2 linked regions of the Allochromatium vinosum DSM 180 genome follow. The protein of the gene in region 1 interacts with the protein of each later gene in a pairwise test. Links are inferred from orthologs where the notes say so. Each region holds a gene or a part of one and is shown on either strand. Other genes may lie near its edges.

What was found.
Region 2: the proteins of ALVIN_RS10595 (region 1) and mrdA interact in binary tests that used the Escherichia coli proteins (3 or more experiments, as listed by UniProt). The link is inferred for Allochromatium vinosum DSM 180 from one-to-one orthologs.

Annotation. Positions count from the first base shown.
Region 1 is NC_013851.1:2,426,480-2,436,504, reverse strand. Bases 2,101-5,168 are described here. They hold ALVIN_RS10595 (penicillin-binding protein 1A), read left to right. Parts: upstream 2,101-2,432; coding sequence 2,433-4,904; downstream 4,905-5,168. Other genes in these bases: alaC (alanine transaminase), read left to right, coding at 4,975-5,168; folP (dihydropteroate synthase), read left to right, coding at 2,101-2,429. Also shown: ALVIN_RS10610 (glycogen synthase), read left to right, coding at 1-1,094; ALVIN_RS10605 (PilZ domain-containing protein), read right to left, coding at 1,058-1,435; more of folP, read left to right, coding at 1,593-2,100; more of alaC, read left to right, coding at 5,169-6,177; ALVIN_RS10585 (homoserine dehydrogenase), read left to right, coding at 6,285-7,601; ALVIN_RS10580 (undecaprenyl-diphosphate phosphatase), read right to left, coding at 7,603-8,418; ALVIN_RS10575 (4'-phosphopantetheinyl transferase family protein), read right to left, coding at 8,463-9,173; ALVIN_RS10570 (hypothetical protein), read left to right, coding at 9,290-9,502; ALVIN_RS10565 (Tex family protein), read left to right, coding at 9,580-10,025. UniProt on the Escherichia coli protein: Cell wall formation. Synthesis of cross-linked peptidoglycan from the lipid intermediates.
Region 2 is NC_013851.1:3,228,356-3,238,281, forward strand. Bases 4,620-7,588 are described here. They hold mrdA (penicillin-binding protein 2), read left to right. Parts: upstream 4,620-5,151; coding sequence 5,152-7,026; downstream 7,027-7,588. Other genes in these bases: mreC (rod shape-determining protein MreC), read left to right, coding at 4,620-4,631; mreD (rod shape-determining protein MreD), read left to right, coding at 4,628-5,146; rodA (rod shape-determining protein RodA), read left to right, coding at 7,016-7,588. Outside these bases: mgtE (magnesium transporter), read left to right, coding at 1-606; Asp-tRNA(Asn)/Glu-tRNA(Gln) amidotransferase subunit GatA, read right to left, coding at 673-2,127; Asp-tRNA(Asn)/Glu-tRNA(Gln) amidotransferase subunit GatC, read right to left, coding at 2,127-2,414; ALVIN_RS14250 (rod shape-determining protein), read left to right, coding at 2,660-3,706; more of mreC, read left to right, coding at 3,759-4,619; more of rodA, read left to right, coding at 7,589-8,146; ALVIN_RS14280 (D-alanyl-D-alanine carboxypeptidase family protein), read left to right, coding at 8,833-9,926. UniProt on the Escherichia coli protein: Catalyzes cross-linking of the peptidoglycan cell wall. Responsible for the determination of the rod shape of the cell. Is probably required for lateral peptidoglycan synthesis and maintenance of the correct diameter during lateral and centripetal growth.

The sequences.
Region 1 (10,025 bases):
ACGACTGGCAGACCGGCCTGATTCCGGTGCTGCTCGCCGAGCGCCAGGCCGCAGACGAGCGGATTCCGGTCTGCTACAGCCTGCACAATGTCGGCTATCAGGGTTGGGTCGAGGCCGATCTGCTGACGGCTGTCGGGCTGGACCCGGCGCGCCTGCTCACACCCGAGCGGCTGGCCGACCCCGGCGATCCGCGCCGTGCCAATCTCATGAAGGGCGGCATCGCGGCGGCCGATGTCGTCAACACCGTCTCGCCGCGCTACGCCTGGGAGATCCAGAACACCGAGCAGGGGATGGGGCTGCAAGCCTGGTTCCAGCGTCATGACTACAAGTTCGGCGGCATCCTCAACGGCATCGACGAGACGGTCTGGAATCCGCTGACCGATCCGCTCATCCCGGTCAATTTCGGACCCGAGACCCTGCCGCGCAAGGCGCTCGACCGCCAGGCGCTGCGTGCGCGTCTCGGTCTGGAGGAGGCGAGCGACCGACCGATCATCGCCGTCGTCAGCCGTCTGGATCGGCAGAAGGGTGTGGATCTGATCGCGCACGGTCTCCAGTATGGACTGGCGTCCGGCGCTCAGATCGCGCTCCTGGGCAGCGCGATCGAACCGGCCATCGCCGAGCGCTTCGCACAGCTCAAATCGCGGCTGGAGGCCAGCCCGCACGCCCGTCTCGAACTCGGCTACGACGAGTCGCTGGCCCACCTGATCTATGCCGGGGCCGATCTGGTCCTCATCCCCAGTCTCTACGAGCCCTGCGGTCTGACCCAGTTGATCGCCATGCGCTATGGCACCGTGCCGATCGCGCGCCGGGTCGGCGGATTGACCGACACCATCCAGGACGCCAACTATTCCAGCGCCCCCTTCGAGTCGCGCAATGGGTATCTCTTCGACGAACCGACCACCGAAGCGCTGGAGGGGGCCATGGATCGGGCCATCGCACTCTGGCGCGACCACCCCGACTATTTCAGCCGGTTGCGCCTCAATGGGATGCAGGGTGACTATTCCTGGCGCCGGCCGGCGCGGGAGTATCGCGATCTCTACGCCTACGCGCGGCAGGCTCAGTGCTCACGCGCATCGGCCTCGTCCAGGAGATGACGGATACCTGCCAGTGCCAGATCGCCGACGTCCGAGAATTCGATCCCCAGACGCCAGGGTTCGTCGCTCGTCGACAGCGAGATCCAGGCCACCGAGCCGACGGCCTGGATCCAGGCGGAGGTCTCGCTCGACTCCAGTTCCACCAGCAACCGCGAGTGGATCGGCACCATCTGAGCGCTGCGCACCTGCATGCCGCCCTCGCTGATGTCGCGCGAGGTCACTTCCTGGATGCCAGGCACGGCGCTGAGCGCCTCCAGACTGAGTGGAAAGATCCGGGCCTGTCCCGTCCAGTTCACCCGCCGGTGACACCGCCGCTCATCGACCGTCTTGTCTGGGATCATGATCTCGGCCCTCATTGCTCGAATAAAGAACACTGTGCTCTGGCCATCACCAGGCACGACAAACGCCTCCTCCACCTCAATCGATATACTTTAGTATAGATCCATCGTGCCGTTCGAAGACCGAACCCGTCTCCAGTCATCGCCTCCGCCACACATCATGTCCAGCTCTCAATCACCACGTCCGCCACGCCTCATGGGTATCCTCAACATCACGCCGGACAGCTTTTCCGACGGCGGCCGATACCTGGAGCGCGAAGCTGCCGTCGCGCGCGCGCTCAGGATGCTGGAGGAGGGCGCCGACATCCTCGACATCGGCGGTGAATCGACCCGCCCCGGTTCGGCTCCGGTGCCGCCCGAGGAGCAGGAACGGCGCATCCTGGACGTGATCCGTCAGCTGCGCGACTGTATCCCCGCCAGGATTCCGCTGAGCATCGATACCACTTGGGCGAGTGTGGCACGCGCTGCGCTCGCCGCCGGCGCCGACTGGATCAACGACACCTCGGCCGGACTCGACGACCCCGACATGCTGCCCCTGGCCGCTGAACTCCAGGCGCCCATCGTGCTCATGCACCGTCGCGGCACGCCCCGGACCATGCAGCGTGCGCCCGAATACCGGGACGTGGTCGTCGAGGTCCGCGATCATCTGGCCGCACGCGCCGAGGCCGCCCTCGCCGCCGGTGTGCGCGAGTGCGATATCCTGCTCGATCCGGGCATCGGCTTCGGCAAGGATCAGGAGCACAATCTGAAACTGCTGGCCGGATTGGGCCGCCTGGTCGAGCTGGGTTTTCCGGTCCTGCTCGGGACGAGCCGCAAGCGCTTCCTCGGCGCGCTCTGTGGCGATGTGGCGCCGGACGAGCGGGTGGCAGCCACCTGTGCCACCACGGCGCTGGCTGTCATGCAGGGCGTGGACACCTTTCGCGTGCACGATGTGGCCGCCAACCGGCAGGCCGCCGACGTCGCCTGGGCCATCGCATGCCGCTCGACAGGTGAGTGAACCTTGAACAAGACCAACAACGGCGTTCAGTCGCGTTCGGCGAGCCACTGGTTCTTGCAGCTCGTCGGCTCAGGACTCGGCGCCCCCTTGCAGATACTGACCCTGGGACTGGTGGGGGCGGGCATCTTCGTCGCCGTCACCCTGCCCGAGCTGCCGGACGTCCAGACCCTGCGTGACGTCCAGCTCCAGGAGCCGCTGCGTGTCTACAGCACCGATGGACGCCTCATCGGTGAGTTCGGCATCGAGCGCCGGCGTCCGGTGTCGATCCGCCAGATCCCGCCGCTGGTCATCGACGCCTTCCTCGCCACCGAGGACAGCCGCTTCTTCGAACATCGCGGCATCGACACCCAGGGTCTCGGGCGCGCCGTCCTGAGCTACCTGAGCACCGGCGAGAAGGCCCAGGGCGGCAGCACCATCAGCATGCAGCTCACGCGCAACGTCTTCCTCTCGCCCGAGAAGACCTTCCAGCGCAAGCTCGCCGAAGTACTGCTGACCCTGCACGTCGAGCAGACCCTGACCAAGGAAGAGATCCTGGAGCTCTATCTGAATCAGATCTTCTTCGGGCATCGCGCCTACGGCGTCTCGGCAGCGGCGGCCTTCTACTACGACAAGCCGCTCGACCGGCTCACGATCGCCGAGGCGGCCATGCTCGCCGGCATCCCCAAGGCACCCTCGACCAACAATCCCGTCACCAATCCCGAGCGTGCCCTGGAGCGGCGCGACTACATCCTTGGACGCATGCTCGAACTCGGCTACATCGACGCCGGACAGCACGCCGCCGCCATCGCCACGCCCGACACGGCCCAGGCCCATCGGCCCGGCCCGGACCTGGAGGCCGGCTATATCGCCGAGATGGTCCGCGCCGAGATCGTGCGCTTCTACGGCGAGGAGGCCATCAATCGCGGCTATCGTGTCACCACCACGCTCGAACCGCGTTTGCAGGTCGCCGCGCAGGAGGCCGTGCGCCGCGCGCTGCGTCAGTACGACCGCCGTCACGGCTATCGCGGCCCGGAGGCGACCCTTGACCTTGCCGGACTGAGCGAGGTCGAACTCGACGCCTATCTGGACGAGGTCACGCGCGTCCCCGATCTGGTTCCAGGACTCGTGACCCGCGTCTCGTCGGTCGGTGCCGAGATCTACATCGGCGGCGGTGAGCAGGTCGAGCTGTCGCGCAAGGCGCTCAGTTGGGCGCGCACCCAGCGCAACCTGGCACGCTGGCAGGGCGAGCGACGCCGTGGCCCACATGCGGTCGCGGTCGGCGATCTGGTGCGGCTCAGACGCTCATCCAAAGGCGACTGGGTGTTGACGCCGATCCCGGCCGTCTCCGGCGCCCTGGTCAGCCTCGATCCGCATGACGGCGCGGTCCGGGCGCTGGTCGGCGGCTATGCCTTCAGCGACTCCAAGTTCAACCGCGCCGTCGACATGCGCCGCCAGCCCGGCTCCAGCTTCAAGCCCTTCGTCTATGCCACTGCGCTCGAACGCGGCTGGACACCGGTCAGCCTGCTGCGTGATCAGGCCGTCAAACTCACGGGCAATCAGCGCTGGAATCCCAAGAACGCCGACCACCGGGAACTCGGTCCCATTTCGATGCGCAAGGCGCTGGCGCTCTCACGCAATCTGGCGAGCATCAATCTGTTGCAGAGCGTCGGGCTGGAGGAGGCGCAGACCTACATCCGTCGCTTCGGCTTCGATACCCAGGCCCTGCCGCTCGGACTGTCCATGGTGCTCGGCACCGGCGAACTCGCGCCGGTCAAGCTCGCCGAGGGCTATGCGGTCTTCGCCAATGGCGGTTATCACGTCACACCCTATTTCATCCAGCGCATCGAGGACGGTGACGGTCAGATCGTCTTCGAGGCCCGTCCGGCGCGCGCCTGCCCGGATTGCTGGTACAAGACCGGCGGCACGTCCGCCACCACGCGCGGACTGGCCGCTCAGGGACAGGGGCTGGCCGAGCGCGTGATCGATCCGCGCACCGCCTACCAGATGACCTCGCTCCTGCGCGAGGTCATCGAGCGCGGCACCGGCACCCGCGCCAAGAAGCTCGAGCGCCCCGACATCGTCGGCAAGACCGGCACCACCAACGACATCCGCGACTCCTGGTTCGCCGGCTATCAGGCCGAGTTCGTGACCATCGCCTGGATGGGCTTCGACGATTTCGGCAAACTCGGCCGGGGCGAGGAGGGCGGCAAGGCGGCGCTCGGGATGTGGGTCGACTTCATGGAACAGGCGCTCGACGGGCGCCCCGTCGCCACCCTGGACCCGCCGTCCGGACTCGTCGAAGTTCGGGTCGACCCGGATCGCGGGGTCGAGACCAAGGCCAAGAGCGGTGTCGTGGAACTGGTTCAGGAGGAGTATCGCGACGCCCTGCTCGGTCCCGAACCGATCAGGGTCGCCGGCCCGGCCACGGCTGGCGAGCGCACCGACCGGGGTTCGGGCCGGCCCCCGGCGCCGCGCGTCATGGATGATCTCTTCTGAGTGATGATTTATCCCGAGCGCGGCGGTAGACTTGACGGCTTTCACCCACATCACTCCATGAGGTTCCGCCGTGGTCGCCCCCGAGTCAGACTTTCACCGCATCAAGCGGTTGCCGCCCTATGTCTTCAACATCGTCAATGAGTTGAAGGCCGAGGCGCGAGCCCGGGGCGAGGACATCATCGACTTCGGCATGGGCAACCCGGACCAGGGCACGCCCCAGCACATCGTCGACAAGCTCGTCGAGTCCGCGCAGCGTCCCGACACGCATCGCTATTCGATGTCGCGCGGCATCCCGCGTCTGCGCCGCGCCGTCTGCAACTGGTATCGCGATCGCTTCGACGTGCATCTCGACCCGGAGAGCGAGGCCATCCTGACCATCGGTTCCAAGGAGGGTCTGGCCCATCTGGCGCTCGCCACCATGGGCGCGGGCGACACCGTGCTGGTGCCCAATCCGGCTTATCCGATCCATCCCTACGGCTTCATCATCGCCGGGGCCGACGTGCGTCATGTGCGGCTGACGCCGGACGTGGATTTCTTCGATGAGCTGCAGAAGGCGATCCAGGATTCCTGGCCCAAGCCCAAGATGCTGGTGCTCAACTTCCCCGGCAATCCGACCACGCAGTGCGTCGAACTGGACTTCTTCCAGAAGGTCATCGACATCGCCCGGGAGCATGGGATCTGGGTCGTGCACGATCTGGCCTATGTCGACATCGCCTTCGACGGCTACAAGCCGCCCTCGATCCTCCAGATCCCGGAGGCCAAGGACATCGCCGTCGAGTTCTTCACCCTCTCGAAGAGCTACAACATGCCCGGCTGGCGCGTCGGCTTCATGTGCGGCAACAAGACCCTGGTCTCGGCGCTGGCGCGTATCAAGTCCTATCTCGACTATGGCACCTTCACCCCGATCCAGGTCGCGGCCATCGCCGCGCTGGAGGGGCCGCAGGAGTGCGTGCGCGAGATCAGCGACATGTACCAGAGCCGGCGCGACGTGCTGTGCGCGGGTCTGAACGCCGCCGGCTGGCCGGTCGAGCCGCCGAAGGCGACCATGTTCGTCTGGGCGCCGATCCCCGAGCCCTATCGGGCGATGGGATCGCTGGAGTTCTCCAAGAAGCTCTTGCGTGATGCCAAGGTCGCGGTGGCTCCAGGCATCGGCTTCGGCGAATACGGCGACACCCATGTGCGCTTCGGCCTGATCGAGAACGAACACCGCACGCGCCAGGCCATCCGCGGCATCAAGGAGATGTTCCGGCGCGACGCGCGCGCGGGCGCCTGATTTTTTCTGGCCAGCCGCAGACCGCTGGAGCGGTCGGCCGGCGTTCCCATGCTGGAGCCTGGGAACGCGCGGACATCCTGGACTAGACACAGCTTTGAGGTAACTGCATGGAACCGGTGAAGATCGGTCTACTGGGCTTGGGAACCGTCGGCGGCGGCACGGCGACGGTGCTGACGCGCAATGCGCGCGAGATCGCCCGCCGCGCCGGTCGCGGCATCGAGATCGCCCGCGCGGCCGCGCGCGAGTATCGCCCCGAGCTGATCGAGGGCCTGGACCAGATCGGTCACATCGGCGACGACGCCTTCGATCTGGTCGAGGATCCGGACATCCAGATCGTCGTCGAGCTGATCGGCGGCTACTCGCCGGCGCTGGAGCTGGTGATGCGGGCCATCGAGAACGGCAAACACGTCGTCACCGCCAACAAGGCCCTGATCGCCAAGCACGGCAACGAGATCTTCGCCGCCGCGCGTGAGAAGGGCGTCATGGTCGGCTTCGAGGCGGCGGTCGCGGGCGGCATCCCCATCATCAAGGCGCTGCGCGAAGGCTTGGCCGCCAACCACATCGAATGGATCGCCGGCATCATCAACGGCACCGGCAACTTCATCCTCAGCGAGATGCGCGACAAGGGGCGGGCGTTTGCCGACGTGCTCGCCGAGGCTCAGGCGCTCGGCTATGCCGAGGCCGATCCGACTTTCGACGTCGAGGGCATCGACGCGGCGCACAAGCTCACCATCCTCGGCTCGCTCGCTTTTGGTATCCCGCTGCAATTCGAGCGCTGCTTCACCGAGGGCATCTCGCGCATCGACGCCCAGGACGTGGCCAATGCCGCTGAACTCGGCTATCGCATCAAGCATCTGGGCATCGCGCGCCGTTCGCCCGGCGGGATCGAGCTGCGTGTGCATCCGACCCTGATCCCCGAGCGGCGGCTGCTGGCCAATGTCGATGGGGTCATGAACGGGGTGCTGGTCAAGGGCGATGCGGTCGGTCCGACGCTCTACTACGGGGCTGGAGCCGGTGCGCTGCCGACCGCCTCGGCGGTGGTCGCAGATCTGGTCGACGTGACGCGCGCCCTGACCACCGATCCCAACAACCGGGTGCCGCATCTGGCCTTCCAGCCCGACGAGCTGGCCGACACGCCGGTGCTGGCGATGGAGTCGATCGAGACCTCCTACTATCTGCGGCTCACGGCGCTCGACCGACCCGGTGTCATGGCGCGCATCGCCAGCATCCTGGGCGAGGAGGGCATCAGCATCGAGGCCATCAAGCAGAAAGCCCCCGCTACCGGCGAGACTCAGGTGACGCTGGTCATGCTCACCCATCGGGTGATCGAGGGCCGGATGAACACCGCCATCGCCCGTATCGAGGCGCTGGATTCGGTGCAGGGGGCAGTGGTGCGCATCCGTATGGAATCACTGTCAGGCTGAATCAGAGATACAGCAGCCCCAGGATGACCCCGCCGAGCAGGAAGCGATAGAGCGCGAAAGGCAACATGCTGATGCGCTCGATGAAGCTCAGGAAGAAGCGGATGGTGAGATAGGCGACCAGATAGGACACCATGGCACCGAGCACCAGTCCGCTCCAGTCGACCGGCTCGGCGGTCTGAACCAGCTCCAGCGTCTCCAGCCCGCCGGCCATGAGAATGGTCGGGATGGCGAGCAGGAACGAGAAGCGCGAGGCGGCCTGGCGCGTGAGTCCGAGCAGAAGGCCGGCCGTGATGGTGATGCCCGAGCGCGAGGTGCCGGGGATGATGGCGACGGCTTGCAGCAGACCGATGACGAGCGCATCGCCCCAGCCGAGTCCGTATTCGTCGCGCTCGCGCCGTCCGCGCCAGTCGGCCCACCACAGCAGCAGACCGAAACCGATGGTCGTGCCCGCGATCACCAGGGCGATGAGCTGATCGTCTTCGCGCAGCCATTCCAGCACCGACTTCAGCGGCAGTCCCAGCACCACCACCGGCAGCGTGGCCAGCACGATCATCCAGCCGAGCCGCGCGTCCGGGTCGTCGAAGCGTCGCGTGCGCAGCGAATCCAGCACCGCGACCAGCATGCGTGCGATCTCGCGCCTGAAGTAGACGATCACGGCGGCGAGCGTGCCCAGATGGACGGCGACATCGAAGGCCAGACTCTGAAGCTCGTAACCGAACAGTAGCGGCGTGAGCACCAGATGGCCCGAGCTGGAGATCGGCAGGAATTCGGTGAGGCCCTGGACGAAGGCCAGGACGAGGATTTGGATGGTTTCCACTGACGCAGCGCTCTCGGAGACAGGGCGCGTAGTATAGCGCCGGATCAGTCGCAAAGTTCCAGCATTCGCCAGGTCTCGACGGGCGGCAATCGGGCGCGCGCCACGGCGGCGATATAGCCGGGGGCCGGGACGAGGTGAGCGATCTCGGGTGCGGCGCTTCCGGGCGGGCGCGGGCGGAAGAGTCCGCGCCCATCGCATTTGACGTCGGCTTCCAGAGCCGTCCAGGCGAGGTGGAAACACTCCAGGCGCTCAGGCTCGGAGAGCGCTTCCAGTTCGGCGACCGTCGCCGGATCGAACAGGCGCCGGGCGATGGCCGGCAGATTGGCGCGCGGCCGGACCCACTCGCAATCGACGCCGAGCGCGGCGTCCGGTCCGACACTCAACGCCACCAGCGCCAGATCGCCGCTATGGCTGAAGCTGAAGGACAGCCAGCGATCGGCACCATCCAGATAGGGCTTGCCGGTCGGGTGGCGTTCGATCCGGATCTGTGTCGGCGGCCGGTCCAGGTAGGTAGCGAGGATACGGTTGAGACCGGCCAGAGCCCGGACATAGCGCGCCCGGTGTATGTCATGACGCAGGGCGTCGACACGCGCGCGCTGCGCCTCGTTCAGCAGTGTCCCGCACCTGTCCGGATCTGCCCCGCCTTCACCTGTGTCGATGCGCCACAGATGCAGCTCACCCGGTTCGAGTCGCGCGTCGAAATCCGGATTCGGTCGATTGGGCGCCGGGCGCCAGGGAGTGATGTGACGATTCATGTGTCCAGTCGGTCGATCGAGTGTGTCCGCCGTTCGTGCGGCGGCCGTATCCATCCGCGCGCGGATGAAGCGCGGCGCGTGTCGCCGTATAATCGCGCATCCAGCCATGATAGGGGATGGACGTGCGAAACCCGGATGACTCATCGCTCGAAGCGCGTCTGGAGGCGCTGTGCGCCAAGGGCTGTCGTCAGGTCCGGCGCGATATCGCCGCGCTCGAATCCGGCGCCGAGCTGCCCGAGACCCAGGGACTGACCGCCGACGAGCGCGTCTGGTTGCTCGCCGAGCTGAAACAGATCATGGCCGTCTATGGCGATACCTGCCGCCTGTGATCCAGTGACCGTCCTGCGTCGCCCATCCGTCCCCAACCCCCGCTTCCGATCCTTCAGACAGAGTCCGCTCATCCATCATGACCCCGATCATCGAGACCATCAGTCAGGAACTCGCCGCGCGTCCGGCCCAGGTCGAAGCGGCCGTGAGGCTGCTCGACGAGGGCGCCACCGTGCCCTTCATCGCGCGCTATCGCAAGGAGGCCACCGGCGGTCTCGACGATATCCAGTTGCGTCATCTCGAAGAGCGGCTCGGCTATCTGCGCGAACTCTCCGAGCGCCGGACGGCGGTGCTCAAGAGCATCGAGGAGCAGGGCAAGCTGACCGCTGAACTCCAGACCGCCATCGAGGCCGCCGACACCAAGCAGCGGCTCGAAGACCTCTATCTGCCGTTCAAGCCCAAGCGGCGCACCAAGGCGCAGATCGCGCGCGAGGCCGGACTGGAGCCGCTGGCCGATGCCATGCTCGCCGATCCGTCGCAGTCGCCCGAGGCGCTGGCCGCCGGTTTCGTCGATGCAGGCAAGGG
Region 2 (9,926 bases), 800 kb from region 1 along the record:
GACGTCATGGACGTCATCCGCGAGGAGGCCGATCATCAGTTCCTCGGTCAGGCGGGCTTGTCGGAGACCGAGGACATGTTCGCACCCGTGATCCTGAGCGCGCGCCGCCGCGCGCTCTGGCTGGGGATCAATCTGCTCACGGCCTTTCTGGCCGCCTGGGTCATCGGACGCTTCGAGGACACCATCCAGCAGATCGTGGCGCTGGCGGTATTGATGCCGGTGGTCGCCAGCATGGGCGGTATCGCAGGCACCCAGACGCTCACGCTCGCCATCCGCGGACTGGCGCTCGGTCAGCTCACGTCCAACAACAGTCGCTGGTTGCTGATGAAAGAGCTGGCGGTGGCGGCCATCAACAGCGTCATCTGGGCGCTGGTGGTGGCGCTGATCGCCTGGGTCTGGTTCCGGGATCCGCAGATCGCGCTGGTCATCGGCGCGGCGATCAGTATCAATCTGCTGGCCGCCGCCCTGGCCGGGGCGCTGCTGCCGCTGGCGCTCGAACGGTTCGGCATCGACCCGGCGCTGGCCGGCGGGGTGATCCTGACCACTGTGACCGATGTGGTCGGCTTCCTGGCCTTTCTGGGGCTGGCGACCCTGTTTCTGCTCTGAGGACGAATCGCGCTGTTCCCCTGCCCCGCCCTCTCCCGCAAGGGGAGAAGCGGGCGGTTCGGGCGTTCACTCGAAACCGGCTGGTGCGGCCTGATGCCAGTGCGTCGCGTGCTGGTAGCGGTGGGCGACGTTGAGCAGACGGGCTTCCTGGAAGTAGTTGCCGATGATCTGCAACCCGACCGGCAGACCGTCGACGGGTTCGACCGGGATCGACATCCCCGGCAATCCGGCGAGGTTGGTGGCGATGGTGTAGATGTCGTTGAGATACATCGACACCGGATCGTCCATCTTGGAGCCGAGCTGGAAGGCGGTCGTGGGGCTGGTCGGTCCCATGATGACGTCGACCTGCTCGAAGGCGCGCTTGAAATCGTCCGCGATCAACTGGCGGATCTTCTGCGCCTTGAGATAGTAGGCATCGTAATAGCCGGCCGAGAGCACATAGGTGCCGATCATGATCCGGCGCTGGACCTCGGGACCGAAGCCCTCGGCGCGACTGCGCTCATAGAGGTCTTGCAGGTCTTTCGGATTGTCGCAGCGATGGCCGTAACGCACCCCATCGAAGCGCGCCAGGTTGGATGAGCACTCTGCCGGCGCGACCACATAGTAGACCGGCACCGATAGAGGGCTGTTGGGCAGGCTGATCTCGACGATCTCGGCGCCGAGCGCCTCGTACTCCTTGATCGCCGCCATGACCGCATCGCCGATGCGCGCATCGAGTCCGGCCCCGAAGTATTCCTTCGGCAGCCCGATGCGCAAACCGTGCAGATCGTCGTCGAGCGCGTCGACATAGTCCGGCACCGGGACGTCGGCGCTGGTCGAGTCGCGCTCGTCGAAGCCGGCCATTTCGTCGAGGATGAAGGCCGCGTCCGCCGCCGAGCGCGCCATGACACCGGCCTGATCGAGCGAGGAGGCGAAGGCGATCATGCCCCAGCGCGAGCAGCGTCCATAGGTCGGCTTGATGCCGGTGACGCCGCACAGCGCCGCCGGCTGACGGATCGATCCGCCGGTGTCGCTGGCGGTCGCCGCCGCGCACAGCCGTGCGGCCACCGCCGCCGCCGAGCCGCCCGAGGAACCGCCCGGCACGCGAGCCGCGTCCCAGGGATTCCTGACCGGGCCATACCAGCTCGTCTCGTTACTCGACCCCATGGCGAACTCGTCCATGTTGGTCTTGCCCAACACCACGGCACCGGCCGCCGCCAGCCGCTCGACGATGGTCGCATCATAGGGCGCGACGAAGCCGTCGAGCATGCGCGAGCCGCAGCTGGTCTTGAGTCCTTGGGTACAGAAGATGTCCTTGTGCGCGATCGGGATGCCGGTCAGCGGCCCGGCCTCGCCGGATCTGAGCGTCTGGTCGGCACGCTCGGCCGTCGCGAGCGCCGATTCGGCCGCCACCGTGATGAAGGAGTTCAGCGCCGGATCGAGCCGCGCGATGCGCTCCAGATAATGCCGGGTCAGCTCGACGCTGGAATAGGTACGCAGCCGCAGATCCGCGGCCATTTGAGCGATCGATTTGTTCTGCATCAGTCGATGACCTTCGGAACCAGATAGAGTCCGCCCTCGGTCAGGGGGGCGATGGACTGGAAGCGTTCGCGCCGGTTCGGCTCACGGGGAACGTCCGGGCGCAGACGCTGGGCCATGTGCAGCGGATGGGCCATGGGCTCGACGCCTGAGGTGTCGACCGCATCCATCTGGGCGACCAGATCGAGGATGTTGGTGAGGTCCGTGGCATAGCGCGCGCGCTGCTCGGGAGCGATGGCGAGCCGCGCCAGATGGGCGATCTTGTCGATGTCGGATGAATCCAGTGACATGTTGCAGCAGCCGTTGGCAGTAAAATGGGCGAAAATAGCACAAAAGGGCGTCCGGGCGGGCGACTCTGCCCGGCATTCCCGAAGACCGGACACAGCGGGCGCCTTGCCGATCCAAGCCCGCATTGCTAGATTAGCGCCCCAATCATCCAGGGATCCCGTATCGGAACCGAGACCCGGGCTACTCCTCTTCTGCGACGCCGCACCCATCCATGGCGTTCCTTACCACCCGGAAGGTATCTTTACCGATGTTCTTCAGAAACATTCGCGGAATGTTCTCCAATGATCTGTCGATCGACCTGGGGACCGCCAATACCCTGATCTATGCGCGCGGCCGCGGCATCGTGCTCAACGAGCCCTCGGTCGTGGCCATCCGGCACGAACGCCAGGGCGGCACCAAGACGGTGGTGGCCGTCGGCGAGGAGGCCAAGCAGATGCTCGGTCGTACCCCTCAGAACGTCACCGCGATCCGGCCGATGAAGGACGGCGTCATCGCCGACTTCACCGTCACCGAGAAGATGCTCCAGTACTTCATCCATAAGGTGCATGAGACCAGCTTCCTGCGTCCCAGTCCGCGCGTGCTCATCTGCGTGCCCTGCGGCTCGACGCAGGTCGAGCGCCGTGCCATCAAGGAGTCGGCCGCCGGCGCCGGCGCGCGCGAGGTCTATCTGATCGAGGAGCCCATCTCGGCAGCCATCGGCGCCGGGCTTTCGGTGCACGAACCGCGCGGCTGCATGGTCATCGACATCGGCGGCGGCACGGCCGAGGTGGCGGTGATCTCGCTGAGCGGCATCGTCTATGCCGAGTCGGTACGGGTCGGGGGCGATACCTTCGATGACGCCATCGTCAACTATGTGCGCCGCAACTACGGCACCCAGATCGGCGAGGCCACCGCCGAGCGCATCAAACACAGCATCGGCTCGGCCTTCCCCGGCAACGAGGTGCTGGAGATCGACGTCAAGGGCCGCAGTCTGGCCGAGGGCGTGCCGCGCAGCTTCACGCTCAACAGCAACGAGATCCTCGAAGCCCTTCAGGAGCCGCTGTCGATGGTGGTGCAGGCGGTCAAGATGGCCCTGGAGAAGACGCCGCCCGAGCTGGGCGCCGATGTCGCCGAGCGCGGTATCGTACTGACCGGCGGCGGTTCGCTGCTGCGCGGTTTCGACCGGCTGATCGAAGAGGAGACCGGACTGCCGGTGATCGTGGCCGAGGATCCGCTGACCTGCGTCGCGCGCGGAGGCGGGATGGTGCTGGAGATGCTCGACACGCAGGAGAGCGCCTTGTTCGCGACCGAATGACAACCAAGAGCGTTCGCGGACTCTCTCGCCGAGGACTGCCGTCATCAAACCTCTGTTCAACCCTGGCCCATCACCCAATGTCCGCGTCATCCTGGCCGTGCTGATGGCGCTCGGGTTGCTCGTGGCCGATCATCATCAGCACCACCTGGAACTGCTGCGCACGGCGCTCTCACTCGTCACCTATCCGTTGCAACTGGCCTCCGACCGACCCAGCCAACTCTTTCGCGAGGCCCGTGAACGCTTCGTCAGGCAGGACGTCCTGCGCGACGAAAACGCCGAACTGCATCGCGAAAACCTGCTGCTCAAGGCGCGACTCCAGCAATTCGATTCGATGGAGGCCGAGAACGCGCGTCTGCGCGACCTGCTCGGCTCCTCGCTCGACGTCGGCGAGCGGGTGCTGATCGCCGAGATCATGGCCGTCGAACTCGCGCCCTATCGTCAGCAGGTCATGCTCAACAAGGGCACCAATGCCGGGGTTTTCGTCGGTCAACCCGTGCTCGACGCCAATGCGGTGATGGGGCAGGTCATCCGCACCAATCCGTTCTCTTCAGTGGTCCTGCTGATCACCGACTCGGATCATGCGCTACCGGTCGAGGTCAATCGCAACGGACTGCGCACCATCGCCGCCGGCACCGGTCCCAATCAGGATCTCGAACTGCTCTATATCCCCAAGAACGCCGACATCCAGGTCGATGATCTGTTAGTGACCTCGGGAATGGACGGACGCTTTCCCGCCGGCTATCCGGTAGCACGGGTCAAGACCGTGCGCCAGGATCCGGACAACCCCTTCACCACCGTCCTGGCCGCGCCCACGGCCCGGCTCGATCGCAGCCGCGAAGTCCTGCTGGTCTGGAATCTGAACGAGACCTCACGCCTGCAGGCCCTGACCGCCGAGGCCCTCCAGCCCAGGGACATGCCGCAGTGAAGACCGTCAAGAAGCGCGCGAGCAAACCGTCCTACAAGCCCCGTCAGCCCTTCTGGCCGATCGCGCTCTCACTCACGCTGGCGATGTACCTGACCATCCTGCCGCTGTCGGACTGGCCCTGGGACTACCGCCCACCCTGGACCGTGCTGGCCATCCTCTTCTGGTGCTTTGCCACACCGCGCCGGGTCGGCATCTTCACGGGGTTCGTGGTCGGCCTGATGCTCGACGTGCTCACCGGCGCCCTGCTCGGTCAGCACGCGCTGTCCCTCTCGGTCACGGCCTATCTGGCGCTGGTGCTGCGCCCGCGCATCCGCATCTTTCCACCGTGGCAGCAGGCCTTCTTCGTGGCGCTGATCCTGTTGACCGAGCGACTGCTGACCCTCTGGATCATCGGCGCGACCGGGCAACCGATGCCGGCCCTGACCTACTGGATCTCGGCGCTGGTCGGTCTGGCCTTCTGGCCGATCATGGCCTGGCTGCTGGTGCCTTTCGAACGCCGCCTGGGGTTGGGTTGAGCGATATGCTCGAAAGCAGTCTGGAGGATCGCCAGCGCGAACAGCGTCTGGTCAGGACGCGCGCCATCGTGGCGGGCGTGTTCGTCGTCCTTGGGCTGAGCCTGATCCTGGCGCGTCTGTTCCATCTGCAACTGGAGCTTCACGAGCATTTCACGGTCCTGTCGACCGAGAACCGGGTCAAGATCCAGCCGGTACCGCCCAACCGCGGGCTGATCTTCGATGCCAAAGGCGTGGTGCTCGCCGAGAATCATCCGTCTTTCTCGCTGGTGATCACGATCGAGAAGGTCGGGGATCTGAAGGCCACCATCGACGAACTCAAAAAGCTGATACCGATCGAGGATGGCGACCTGTCGCGCTTCGAGCGTCTCAAACGCCAGCGCATGCGCTTTCAGCCGGTCCCCATCCGCTTGAACCTGACGTCCGAAGAAGTAGCCCGCTTTGCCGTCGACGGCTATCGTTTCCCAGGTGTCGAGGTCCATGCCGAGCTGATCCGCACCTATCCAAAGGGCGAACTCACGGCCCATGTGCTCGGCTATGTCGGACGCATCAACGAAAAGGAACTGGCGCGCATCGACAAGGGCAACTATGCCGGCACCAACTTCATCGGCAAGGGCGGCGTGGAACTGGCCCACGAGGACGTGCTGCACGGCAAGGTCGGCTATCAGCAGGTCGAGGTCAATGCGCGCGGACGCATCCTGCGCACGCTCGAGAGCACGCCGCCGGCACCGGGTCAGGATCTCTATCTCTATCTCGACATCGCGCTGCAACAGGCGGCCACCGAGGCGCTCGGCGAGAATCGCGGCTCGATCGTGGCCATCGATCCGCGCAGCGGCGGCGTGCTGGCCCTGGTGAGCACACCGAGCTTCGACCCCAACCTCTTCGTCGAGGGGATCAGCCAGAGCAATTACGACGCCCTGCTCCACTCGCCCGACAAACCGCTCTACAACCGCGCCATTCGCGGTCAGTATCCGCCCGGCTCCACGGTCAAGCCTTTCATCGGGCTCGGCGGTCTGTCGCTGGGGTTCGTCACGCCGCGCAAATCGACCTTTTGTCCGGGTTACTTCTCGCTGCCGGGCCAGAAGCACCGCTTCCGCTGCTGGCGGCGCGGCGGACATGGCACGGTCGATCTGGAGCTGGGCATCGTGCAATCCTGCGATGTCTATTTCTACTGGCTGGCCAACCAGATGGGAGTCGACAAACTCCACGCTTTCCTTTCGGAATTCGGTTTCGGTTCGCGAACCGGCGTCGACGTCTCGGGCGAGCTGCCCGGACTCCTCCCGTCGCGCGAATGGAAGGAGCGCGTACGCAAACAGCCATGGTATCCGGGCGAGACGCTCATCATGGGCATCGGTCAGGGCTATTTCCTGGCCACGCCCATGCAACTGGCGGCGGCCACCGCCGCCCTGGCCAACAAGGGGCACTTCATCCAGCCGCGACTGGCCTATGCGCGACGTGTGCCGGGGGCCGACGTGGCGACCGTCTTCCCCACGGTTGCACGTCAGATCCAGATCACCAATCCGGGCGATTGGGACATCGCCATCGAGGACATGGCCAAGGTCGTGGAGAGCCAGCGCGGAACAGCCAAGCGCATCCACTCCAACGACTACCGGATCGCCGGCAAGACCGGCACCTCGCAGGTCTTCACCATCGGCCAGAAGGAGCGCTACGACGCGTCCAAGATCTCGGAGCGTCTGCGCGATCACGCGCTCTTCGTCGCCTTCGCGCCGGTCGAGGATCCGCGCATCGCCGTGGCGGTGATGGTGGAGAACGGCGGTTCGGGTAGCGGGACCGCCGCGCCGATCGCACGCCGGGTCATCGATGCCTATCTCGGCGGCACGCCGCTACCGGACGAATCGGGGGAGACGCCGGATGGCGACTGATCCACTGTCCTCGCGGACGAACTGGGAGGTCGATGCGCCCGAGAGCGGCTGGCTGCGCCGGCTGCATATCGATGCGCCGCTCATGACCGGACTGCTGGCGCTCTGCGGCTTCGGCCTGGTAGTGCTCTACAGCGCCGGTGACCGCGAGCTGGTGATGGTCGAGCGCCAGCTCCTGCGTCTGGGCATCGCCTTCGGCATCATGCTGGCCATCGCCCAGATGCACCCCAGCCAGTTCAAGCGCTGGTCGCTGGGACTCTATGTGTTGGGTGTACTGATGCTGGTGGCGGTGCTTTTGATCGGCGACATCGGCAAGGGCGCGCAACGCTGGCTCGATTTCGGCGTAGTGCGCTTCCAGCCCTCGGAGCTGCTCAAGCTCGCCGTGCCCATGACCGTGGCCTGGGTATTGTCGCTGCGCCCGTTGCCGCCGCGTCTGTCGGTCGTGCTGCTGGCGGCGGTTCTGAGCCTGATCCCGGTCGGGCTGATCGCCAAGCAGCCGGACCTGGGCACCTCGCTGCTGGTCCTGAGCGCAGGCGTCATGGTGCTCTTCATCGCCGGACTGAGCTGGCGCATGATCACCGGACTGGCGGCCATCGCCGCCGCCGTGGCGCCACTGGTCTGGATGCACATGCACGACTACCAGCGCGCGCGCGTCATGACCCTGCTCGATCCGCAGTCCGACCCGCTCGGAAGCGGCTACCACATCATCCAGTCCCAGATCGCCATCGGCTCGGGCGGACTCTCGGGCAAGGGCTGGCTCAACGGCACCCAGTCGCACCTGGAGTTCCTGCCCGAGCGCCACACCGACTTCATCTTCGCCGTGATCGGCGAGGAATTCGGCTTCACCGGCATCCTGGCGCTGATGGCGCTCTACCTGTTCATCATCGGACGCGGACTCATGATCGCCGCGCGCGCTCAGGACAACTACGAGCGCCTGCTCGCCGGCGGCCTGACGCTGGTGTTCTTCGTCTATCTGTTCGTCAACACCGGCATGGTGAGCGGTCTGCTGCCGGTGGTCGGCGTGCCCCTGCCCCTGGTCAGCTATGGCGGCACCTCGATGGTGACACTCATGGCCGGTTTCGGGATACTGATGTCGATCGAGACCCACCGTGCCAGAAAATGAGCCGGATCATGCGTGACACCCTCTTCTTACCGCCCCTCATCGCCATCCTGCTGCTCTCACTGGCCGGCTGCGCCAGTCGCGGCGAACTCGACGATGAGGCCATCGCCCGCATCCCGGATGCCGTGCCCAAGGTCGAGCCGCTGGCCAAGTCGGGCAACCCCGAGTCCTATGTGGTCTTCGGCCGGCGCTATTTCACCCAGAAGTCCGCGCGCGGCCATGTCGAGCGCGGACTGGCCTCCTGGTATGGACGGCCCTTTCATGGCCGCCGGACCAGCTCGGGCGAGACCTACGACATGTATGCCATGAGCGCGGCGCACAAGACGCTACCGCTGCCGACCTATGCGCGCGTCACCAATCTCGAAAACGGTCGCCGTGTCGTGGTGCGGATCAACGATCGCGGCCCCTTTCACGACGGTCGCGTCATCGATCTCTCCTACACGGCCGCCGTCAAGCTCGGAATGAAGCGCCAGGGCACGGCGCGAGTGGAAGTCCAGGCGATCGATCCCAGACGCCGTTTCTGGAGCTTCCTGCCCTTCCTGGCTGACCACTCCGAGGCCGAGAGCGACACTGGCCGCCCGACCCGCGCGGCGGCTTCGCTACAAAACTGAAACACTGTGCCATTTTTGCGATTTGAGGGGTAAAATGCGCCACAATTCTCTCGCCACCCCCGAGTTTTCGGATCACCCATGAAATCAGCCATCAAGCGCCTGCTCCCGTGGTTTCTGCTGCTGCTCCCGCTCGGCCTGCCCGTCGGTGCGCAAACGACGACGCCCGCTCCTCCCGAACTGGAGGCCAAGGGTTATCTGCTGGTCGACTTCCATACGGGCAAGACCCTGGCCGAACTCAACGCCGACGAGCGGCTCGAGCCGGCGAGTCTGACCAAGATCATGACGGCCTACACGGTGTTCCGCGAACTGGCCTCCGAGCGCATCAAACTCACCGATCAGGTGTTGGTCAGCGAGAAGGCCTGGCGCACCGGCGGCTCCAAGATGTTCATCGAGGTCGGCAAGCATGTCAGTCTGGAGGATCTGCTCAAGGGCATGATCATCCAGTCGGGCAACGATGCCAGCGTGGCCCTGGCCGAATACGTCTCGGGCAACGTCGAGTCCTTCGCCAATCTCATGAACGCCCATGCCAAGCGGCTCGGCATGACCAACAGCCATTTCACCAACCCCAATGGCCTGCCGGACCCCGAGCTCTATACGACCGCGCGTGACATGGCGCGGGTCGCCGTGGCCCTGATCCGCGAGTTTCCCGAGTACTACGCCTGGTACTCCAACCAGGAGTTCACCTACAACGGCATCACCCAGGCCAATCGCAACCCGCTACTCAAGCGCGATCCCACGGCCGACGGCATCAAGACCGGCTACACCAAGGCGGCCGGTTACTGTCTGGTCGGATCGGCCAAGCGCGACGACATGCGCCTGATCTCGGTCGTGATGGGCACGCCCAGCCCCAGGGCACGCGCCGAGGCCAGCCTGGCCCTGCTCAACTATGGTTTCCGCACCTACGAGAGCCACAAGCTCTACCCCGTCGGTCAGCCGATCGAGAACCTGCGCGTCTGGTATGGCGAACAGGACACCCTCCCCGTGGGACCGGAGCGCGACGTGGTGGCCACGATCCCGCGCGGCCAGTACGACAAGCTCAGCGCACGTATCGAGAAGACCTCCGACATGAACGCCCCCATCGCTCAGGGCGACCAGCTCGGCGACGTGGTGGTGTCGATGGGTGAGGAGGAAGTCACGCGCATTCCGCTCGTCGCGCTCCAGGATCTGCCCAA